One region of the Streptomyces ortus genome, then DNA from elsewhere that is predicted to be linked to it. Evidence: riboswitches for the same ligand, from Rfam matches in the RefSeq annotation. Region 1 holds a riboswitch; each other region holds the start of a gene.
The links. A riboswitch is a leader RNA that binds a small molecule or an ion and turns the genes downstream of it on or off. The one in region 1 is predicted to bind cyclic di-AMP.
Positions count from the first base shown of each region.

Region 2: another riboswitch for cyclic di-AMP. It lies ahead of K3769_RS25400 (transglycosylase SLT domain-containing protein); the one in region 1 lies ahead of K3769_RS14570 (C40 family peptidase).
Region 3: another riboswitch for cyclic di-AMP. It lies ahead of K3769_RS34195 (M23 family metallopeptidase); the one in region 1 lies ahead of K3769_RS14570 (C40 family peptidase).
Region 4: another riboswitch for cyclic di-AMP. It lies ahead of K3769_RS21370 (M23 family metallopeptidase); the one in region 1 lies ahead of K3769_RS14570 (C40 family peptidase).

Region 1 is NZ_JAIFZO010000002.1:2,564,570-2,566,762, forward strand. Features, by position in the region: gene K3769_RS14570 (C40 family peptidase) at 110-1,276, opposite strand; cyclic di-AMP (ydaO/yuaA leader) riboswitch at 1,284-1,457, opposite strand; gene pcrA (DNA helicase PcrA) at 1,903-2,193, shown strand, end outside.
Region 2 is NZ_JAIFZO010000002.1:4,987,924-4,990,116, reverse strand. Features, by position in the region: gene K3769_RS25405 (polyprenyl synthetase family protein) at 1-274, opposite strand, end outside; cyclic di-AMP (ydaO/yuaA leader) riboswitch at 877-1,038, shown strand; gene K3769_RS25400 (transglycosylase SLT domain-containing protein) at 1,043-1,768, shown strand; gene K3769_RS25395 (HAD family hydrolase) at 1,762-2,193, opposite strand, start outside.
Region 3 is NZ_JAIFZO010000002.1:7,091,741-7,093,933, forward strand. Features, by position in the region: gene K3769_RS34190 (alpha-galactosidase) at 1-586, shown strand, start outside; cyclic di-AMP (ydaO/yuaA leader) riboswitch at 881-1,045, shown strand; gene K3769_RS34195 (M23 family metallopeptidase) at 1,048-1,977, shown strand; gene K3769_RS34200 (TetR/AcrR family transcriptional regulator) at 2,079-2,193, opposite strand, start outside.
Region 4 is NZ_JAIFZO010000002.1:4,106,128-4,108,320, forward strand. Features, by position in the region: gene K3769_RS21365 (PrsW family intramembrane metalloprotease) at 1-105, shown strand, start outside; gene K3769_RS21370 (M23 family metallopeptidase) at 271-1,323, opposite strand; cyclic di-AMP (ydaO/yuaA leader) riboswitch at 1,335-1,492, opposite strand; gene K3769_RS21375 (PP2C family protein-serine/threonine phosphatase) at 1,811-2,193, opposite strand, start outside.

The sequences.
Region 1 (2,193 bases):
ATCCAGGCGGGCCCCCTGCCCCGGCGGGCCCCCTGCCCCGGCGGGCCCCCTGCCCCGGCGGGCCCCCTGCCCCGGCGGGCCCCCTGCCCCGGCGGGCCCCCAGGCCCGGCTAGCCCGGCCGCACCACGCTGTGGATCGGCATGTAGTAGATCGACTCCTCGCGGACGTACGCGCCCGGCTTCGGGGCGTGGATCATCATGCCGTCGCCGATGTAGATGCCGACGTGACTGATGTCGTCGTAGAAGAAGACCAGGTCACCGGGCTGGGCACTGTCCACGGAGACCGTCGTGCCGGTGTCCACCTGGTCCCACGTGGTGCGTGGCAGGGTCACACCGGCCGCCTTCCAGGCGGCCTGGGTCAGACCGGAGCAGTCGTACGAACCGGGACCGCTGGCGCCCCAGACGTACGGCTTGCCGATCTGGGCGCGGGCGAAGGCGAGCGCCTTGGCCGCCTTGGTGGAGGAGGCGGAGTCCGAGCCCGGCACACTCCCCGTGCCCGTGCCCGTGCCCGTGCCGGCACCGGTACCGGCTCCCGTGCCCTGTGTCGCTGCCTCCTGGCGCCGGCGCTCCGCGTCGGCCGCCTGCTGCCGCGCCAGCTCGTCCGCCTTGCGCCGGGCCTCTTCCTGCTTCTTCCGTTCGATCGCGGCGAGGCGGGCCTTCTCCTCGGCGGTCAGCTTCGAGAGGAGTTCGCGCGCGTCGGCGAGCTTGCGCTGGACGTCGGCCTTGGACGTCTTCAGCGTGCTCTGCGTCGTGGTGAGCGTCTCCAGGCCCTCGGACGCCTCCTGCCGCTTCTTCGACGTGGTGGTCCGCTGGGTGACGTACTCGTCGACGGCCTGCTTCTGCCGGGCGGTCAGCCGGTTCATCAGCTGGGTCTGGTCGAAATAGTCCTGCGGGTTGTCCGCGAGGAGGAGAGAGGCCGAGTCGGGGGCGGAGGCTCCGGTGCGGTACTGCGCCGCGGCGAACGATCCGAGCGCCTCACGCGCGCTGTTGAGCTTCTCCGTACGCTGCGCCACGTCGTCGAGGAGCGTGGCGACGCGCTTGCGCTGCTTGGTGGTCTTCTCCTTGGCGGCGTTGTACTTCTCGGTGGCCGTACCCGCCTGCTGGTAGAGGTCGTCGATCTTCTTCTGGACTTCCTCCGTGCTCGGCCTGGGCTCCGCGGCCGGCGAGGCCTCCGCCGTCTGGGAGAGCAGGGCCACCGAGGTCAGGGCCGCGGTGGCGAGGGCCGGCGTCCGCAGGCCCAGGGAACTGGGGGGCCGCGACTTGCGGTGTGGCGCCACGAGGGCGTCTCCTTCCGTCATCCGCCTACCGAGTTAGCTGTCGGGTTCGGGCGAGTGCTTCGGAAGGTTTGCCCTACGGTCCGTGTCCCGCGAGGGAGTTCGGACCGATTCACCCCAGGATTCGGTTGGGTCCCCGGTTCCGCAGGCCACGAGGGCATGCCGGATTCGGCGGAGTCCGCTCGGCCCGGCGTTGTTCGCCGGTGCGGGTCGAGCGGCCTACGCGAAAGTTAGCCAATACGTGTGGCACCTGTGAAGTTTGATGTGCGATATGCCCGATACATTTTCGTGACCTGGCCCACGGGTGTCGTCCGCCGACGTCAAATGGTCGCGATCTGCTCCGAGTTGTCCCTGGGGCGTGGGGCGGTAAGAGGTAGGGGGGAGGGCGGGTCCTCGCAAGAGTTGTACGTAGGTCACCCGCACGCGGTTCATGTGCGGGGCGAAGGTCACTGCATTGAGGAAGCCGTCGAGGAAGTCATAGAGGAAGTCACTGCACTGGGGAGTGGTCACCGTATGTACTGACGCGCTTCTCGTCGGTGAAGGTCTACCCATGGCCGTGCGGCCGGGATTCCGCCGAGTTTCCGGGGTGGCGGCCGGGTGTCAGTGGGGGCGCCTAGACTCGGAGAGCGATGAGCAGCCTCTTTGATGACAGCTTCCTGGCGGACCTCAGGCCCTCGCAGGCCGATGAGGAAGAGCCCCCGCCGCCGCCCGACGACGAGGAGCCGGACCGTGGTCCGGACGACCTGTTCGGCGGGCACTTCGACGTGCCGCCGAGCAGCGGGGGGTACTACCGCGACGGCGCCCCCCGGCCGCTCGTGGACCCGGCCACGCTCCTGCACGGGCTGAACGAGAACCAGCGCGCGGCGGTGGTCCACCACGGCTCACCCCTGCTCATCGTGGCCGGCGCCGGCTCCGGCAAG
Region 2 (2,193 bases), 2.4 Mb from region 1:
ACAGCGTGGCGAGGTGGGTCAGCTCGACGACGACCGCCGAGGGCACGATCCCCGGTGCGTACGGATCACCGAACTGGGCCGCGAGCATCACGAGCAGCGGCCGGAACCGCTTGCCGCCCGCGCGCACGAGGTGCTGCGCGGCCTCCGTGATGAACGGGACCTCGCTCTTGGTCGCTTCGAGCAGTCCCTCCTCGACAGCCGCCAATCCGGCCTGGACATCGGCTTCGAGAGCCTGGTCCCGCACGCTCAGCCCGAACGGCCCGACGACGGTCACGAGGGTCTCCTGTCTGCTGACGCTCTCAACGGCGGTCTCTGGATGCTCTGGGGGTGCTCTGTGCTGGAAGTGTTTGTCGATGTGTCGCTGCTGCCACTCAAGTCAGCGTATCCGGTCGTCTTTCGATCACGATGAGCGCCCGCCCGTCACCCGCCACCACCCTGCCGGACACCCTCCGGCTGATCCCTTTTGCACCTTCGGCCAGGTCGGGCGATACGCCCGCGCATCCGTACACCCTTCCCGGCGAGACGTCCACCCGGACATCCGAGTTCCCCTGACAGACGGAACCAAGCTCCAAGCACACGCGGAGACGCCCACGCGTGGATGTCCGCAGATTATTCCGTATCACCTTTTTTATGGACATTCGGCATTCGCGCCAGTGAATTGAGTCACGCTTATCAGGAGTGATCGTTTTATCGGGGCCACCGATTTCCCTTTGCGGAAAGCAAGTTGAACTTCGCCTTCCGTTTCGATCAAGGGATATTCGCCCGACAAGGCAGTTCAAAGCCGTCGCCGCCTGAATTCGGGGCTTGTTCACGGCATGTGCTCTCGCATACGTTCACGTCACTCCGGACGGAACGCCTAATCCTGCCGCCGCCCGGAAATCCCCGTCACCCATTCACTCGCGTACGGCAGGAGCGGGGGACCCAGGTAAGCCGCCGGTCCGGATATCGGAACGGCTAGGGGTCAAGTCGCGCACCCACGCGGCCGGGCATCTCCCGCCCGAACCCGACAGCTCACCTCGCAGGCGCCGGAGAGGAATTCGCCATGCCCGCACGAGGCAAACACCGCCGCCCCAAAAACAGCACCCTCACCCGTGGTTTCGTCGCGGCCGGGACGGGCGGAGCCGCCCTCGCGCTCCCCCTCATGGGAGCCACGGGCGCCCAGGCCGCCCCGAACGCCGCTCCGAACGCGGTCCCGCAGGTCTCGCTGGTCACCTACAAGGTGGCCCAGGGCGACACCCTGTCCAAGATCGCCAGGGAGCACACCACGGGCGACTGGAAGAAGCTGTACAAGGCCAACCGCGCGGTCATCGGCGACGACCCGGCGGTCATCCGGCCGGGCCTCCAGCTGACCGTCGGCACGAAGAACGGGCAGAGCTCGACGACGACCGCGAAGACGGCCACCGCGTCCACGGCGTCCGCCGTCACCCCGGCCTCCGCGAAGACGTACACGGACGACCTCGACGGCTGGATCAGGGAGTCGCTGGACGTCATGGCCCAGCAGGGCATCCCGGGCACCTACGACGGCATCCACCGCAACATCATCCGCGAGTCGTCGGGCAACCCGCTGGCCATGAACAACTGGGACTCCAACGCGGTCGCCGGTACCCCGTCGAAGGGTCTTCTGCAGGTCATCGACCCGACCTTCACCGCGTACCACGTGAGCGGTACGTCGCTGGACCCGTTCGACCCGGTCGCCAACATCACGGCGGCGTGCAACTACGCCGCCGCGCGCTACGGCTCGATCGACAACGTCTTCGGCGCCTACTGACCGACGCCCGAGCGGGCTCCCGTGTCGGCCGGCAGGCCGACACGGGGGCCCGTCCGGTCGGTGGAGAACATGCGCTCCAGGACCACCGCGATGCCGTCGTCCTCGTTCGACAGGGTGATCTCGTCGGCGACGGACTTGAGTTCGGGATGCGCGTTGGCCATCGCGACCCCGCGGGCCGCCCAGTCGAACATCGGGATGTCGTTCGGCATGTCCCCGAAGGCGATGGTCTGCGCCGAGGTCAGGCCCAGCCGGCCGGCGGCGAGCGCGAGACCGGTGGCCTTCGTGATGCCGCATGGCTGGAGTTCGACGGTCCCGGGCCCGGACATCGTCACGGTGGCGAGGGAACCGACCGCTCCACGGGCGGCGGACGCCAACTCGTCGTCGGAGAGCAGCGGATGACGCAGCAGCACCTTGCTGATGGGCCG
Region 3 (2,193 bases), 4.5 Mb from region 1:
CCGGATCGACCTCGGCATCATGGCGCGTACGGACCAGGTGTGGACCTCGGACAACACCGACCCGCTCGACCGGCTCGCCATCCAGCACGGCTTCAGCCAGGTGCATCCCGCGCGAGCCATGGCCGCCTGGGTCACCGACAGCCCGAACACGCAGCTCAACGGACGTGTCAGCTCGCTGCGCTTCCGGTTCGTGAGTGCGATGGCCGGGGTGCTCGGCGTCGGCGGCGACCTCACCCGCTGGACCGAGGAGGAGCTGGCCGAGGCGCGGACCTGGGTGGAGCTCTACAAGGAGATCAGGCCCGTCGTGCAGCGCGGTGAGCTTCATCGGCTGCGGGCGCCGGAGGGCGGACTGAGTGCCGTCCAGTACGTCCGGGACGGCGAGGTCGTCGTCCTCGCCTGGCTCCAGGCCCAGCACTACGGCGAGCCGGTCGCACCGCTGAGGCTGCGGGGCCTGGATCCGTCGGCGGAGTACGAATGCCCCGAAACGGGCGAAGTCCACCGAGGTGCGGTGCTGTTGCACCACGGGCTGCGGACGGGATTGCGCGGCGACCTCGATGCGGCGGTTGTCCGGCTGCGTCGCATCTGACTGTTCTGTCGGTAATGGAGCCTTCATTCCAACTCGCCCCGGAGTGAAGGCTCCTGAGGAGGTCCTGGGTGAGCAGCGTCATATCCGTGACGTTCCGCTGTCGCCATGCTCACGTAAGTCCGCTTTGTTTCCAGCGTTTTATCGAATGGGGACAGCCGGTATTCACCCTGGGTGACCGGTGTGTTGATCGAGGATCAAGAAAACGGGACGCACACCAAACCCTCAAGCTTGTTTACGCCTCTTCATGTCGCTTACGTTCACCTCCAATCCGGACGGACGCCCAATCCTGCCGCCGCCCGGAAACCGCACTCACCCGTATGTGGCAGGAGCGGGGGACCCACAGGTAAGACGCCTGTTCCGGTCTCCGGAACGGCTTGGGGTTAAGTCGCGCGAAAGCGCGGCCGGGCATCTCCAGCTCGCACCCGACAGCTCACCTCGCAGGCGCCGGAGAGGAATTCGTCATGCCCGCGAAGGGTAAGCACCGCCGTCCCAAGTCCCCGCGTTTCTCGCGCTCCATAGCCGTGGCCGGAACCGGGGGCGCGGCCCTCGCCATCCCGCTGCTCGGTGCCGCCGGAGCGCACGCCGCGACCCCGCAGACCGCCGCCGACTCCGTGGCGAGCGCCGCGAACGTCTCGACCGTCGCGAACAAGTCCGCCGCTGCCGCTCCCACCGCCGGCAAGCAGGCCGCCGCGAAGGCGGACGCGAAGAAGGTCGCGACCAGGACGTACGCCGTGCGTTCCGGCGACTCCCTGTCGAAGATCGCCGACACGCAGGACGTCAGCGGCGGCTGGAAGAAGCTGTACGCGGACAACCGCTCGTCCATCGGCGGCGACCCGTCGCTCATCCACCCGGGCCTCAAGCTCGCCCTCGGCGGCAAGGCGCCGGCCACCCAGAGCTCCGACTCCGGCTCCGCCAAGGCCGAGAAGCCGGCCGCCGCCAAGAAGTCGACCACGGCGTCCAAGGCCGCGGACACCTCGACGGCCACCGGCTTCTCGCTGCCGGTCTCGGGGGCGTCCATCGGCACCTCGTACGAGATGTCCGGCAGCATGTGGTCCAGCGGGTACCACACCGGTGTCGACTTCGTGGTGCCCACCGGCACCGCGCTCAAGTCCGTCGGCGCCGGCACGGTCGTCTCCGCCGGATGGGGCGGCGCGTACGGCAACCAGGTCGTCATCCGGCTCGCCGACGGCCACTACGCCCAGTACGCCCACCTGTCCTCCCTCTCCGTCTCGGCCGGCCAGACCGTGACGGGCGGACAGCAGGTCGGCCTCTCGGGTGCCACGGGCAACGTCACCGGCCCGCACCTGCACTTCGAGATCCGCACCACCCCGGACTACGGCTCGGACGTGGACCCGCTGGCGTACCTGCGCGCCAAGGGCGTCTCCGTCTGACGCAGGCCGACGCCCACGGGCGTCGACCCACGTAGATCTCCGAAGGCCGGACCCTGTGATCCCCGGGGTCCGGCCTTCGGCATGTCCGGGCCCGGGAGGGTTCAGGTCCCGGGAGGGTTCAGGGCGCGTACGAACTGCTCTGTGAGCTGTTCGGTGTCGAGGTCGTCCGCGCTGCGCCCGGTCAGGAGGTGGAAGAAGGGCGGGCCGATCAGGAGC
Region 4 (2,193 bases), 1.5 Mb from region 1:
CTGGCGTACGCGGCGCGGGCGACGGCACCGGCTCCGGCGCCGTGGCCCGCGCCGGGGTACGGGTACCCGCCGCCGTACCCGGCGTACAACCCCTACAGGTCCTGACGCGCCGCAGCGCCGGTTTGCGCAGTTCCCCGCGCCCCTAGGTGCGTGAGGGACGGCCGGGATCACGACCGCAGGCCGCCGGGGGCTGAGCGCACAGTTCCCCGCGCCCCCAAAAGCCCCACGACACGCGCGTCGGCTCTTCCTCGTAGCGGCGTAGCGGAAGGCTTACGGGTTGAGGCCCTTGCCGCGCAGCCACGTCATCGGGTCGATCCCGCTGCCGCCGGCCGTGTGGACCTCCAGGTGGAGGTGCGCCCCGGTGACGTTGCCGGTGGCACCCACGCGCCCGATGACATCGCCCGTGCTGACCTTCTGCCCGACGCTGACGCCGATCGACGACTGGTGGGCGTACCAGAGCTCCGTACCGTCGTCGAGCGTGAGGACCGTGCGGTAGCCGTACGAACCGCTCCAGCCCGCCTCGGTGATCGTGCCGCTGTGAACGGCCTTGATCGGGGTACCCGTGGGAGCGGCGAAGTCCAGACCCGTGTGCTGACCGGAGGACCACAGCGAGCCGGACTGCCCGAAGGTGGAGGTGATCGTGTACGAGGAGGTGGGCAGTGTGAACTGCTTGGCGAGCGTGGCGAGGCGCGCGGCCTCGACCTTCGCCTCGGCCTCCTTCTCCTTCTTCGCCTTCGCGGCGGCGGCCTTGGCCTTCGCCGCGTCCTGCTCCTTGGCCGCGAGCGTGGCGGCCTTCTTCGCGGCGGCGGCCTCGGCGACGGCCTGGGCCTCGCGGTCGACCTGGTCCTGCTGGAGTTCGGCCTGGAGCATGATGCGCGAGCGCAGGGCCTCGCCGGCGTCGGCGTTGCCCTCCTCGGCGTCGGCCTCGGTGAGTCCCGCGGCGGTGAGCGCCTTGCTGGAACCCTCGGGGGCCGCGTCGTCGTCGGAGATCAGCGAGCCGACGTTCGGCAGGTCGGGGATCGAGATCGACACCGGCGGCTTGCCGGTCTGCGCGGAGGCCATGCCGCCCGCGCCGACGGCGGCGATGACACCGACGCCGAGAACGGTGGAGCTGCGGGCGAGTCCCCCGCCACGCTGCTTGGAGACGCGGTGCTTGCCCCGGACGGGAAGGACGGTCTCGGCGCTGGGGTTCCAGGGCTCGAAGGGCTCGTCGTCCCTGCGGGCGCCGAAGGCGAAGGTGTCGGGCTTCTTGCCGCCCGAGGTCTCTCCCGTCACCTCGTCCGGTATGAACGACGGTGTGGGGGCAGGCCTGTTGAACGCCACGTGGGCGCGCTCCTTTCCTTCCTTCTCGCCTACCGGGTTAGCTGACGGGTTCGGAGCAGGAAGGTCTCCTACGCGAGTCGACCGCGGTGTTCACCACCACGAAAGACACGCGATTCACCCCATGTAGGTGGTTCCCCGGTTCCCTTGCGGGATTCGGCGCGTGCGCACGGAGCCGTCTCTTGTGACGGCTGGGACACCGCGCTGCGTTATCGAACGTTAATAGACTCAGGCACCGGATTCCAAGCTGTTCCTGATGATCGTTACGGCTCCTGGCCTGGACTTAAACGTTCCGAGCGGGGTAAATCGGGCGAGTTGGTCGGCATTCACGGGCACCGATTTTGTTGATGGTGTGTCAGTTGTGATGCGCAGGGGCGTCGTTCGACTACTGCAGGTGATATAGGTCCGCAGAAGGTCCTGCCCGGAGTAGCTCCGGAAGCAGGTCCGGAAGCGAGTCAGGAAACAAGTCAGGAAGAGTCTCCCGACCCCCTCACGGCCGTCGCACGGCGAGCAGCGCCATGTCGTCCGTACCGCCGCCCCCGGTGTACCGCAGCACCTCGTCCACCAGCGCGGCGAGCAGCGCGTCGGGCCCGGCGAACTCCCGCCCCGACAGCCGCGTCACCGGGTCGAAGAAGACCCCCCGCCCGTCCCGGGCCTCGGACAGTCCGTCCGTGTAGAAGAGCAGCGTGGACCCGGCCGGGAAGTCCTCCTCCTGCGCGCGGTCGGGCCACGCGCCCAGGTCGCCCATCCCGAGCGGCAGCGCGGGTTCCGCAGCGGCGAGCGTGCGTACGGTTCCGTCGCAGCGCAGCAGGAGCGGCCCGGGATGGCCGCGGTTGACGAGTCGTACGCGCTGGGCGCCGTGTGGGATCTCGG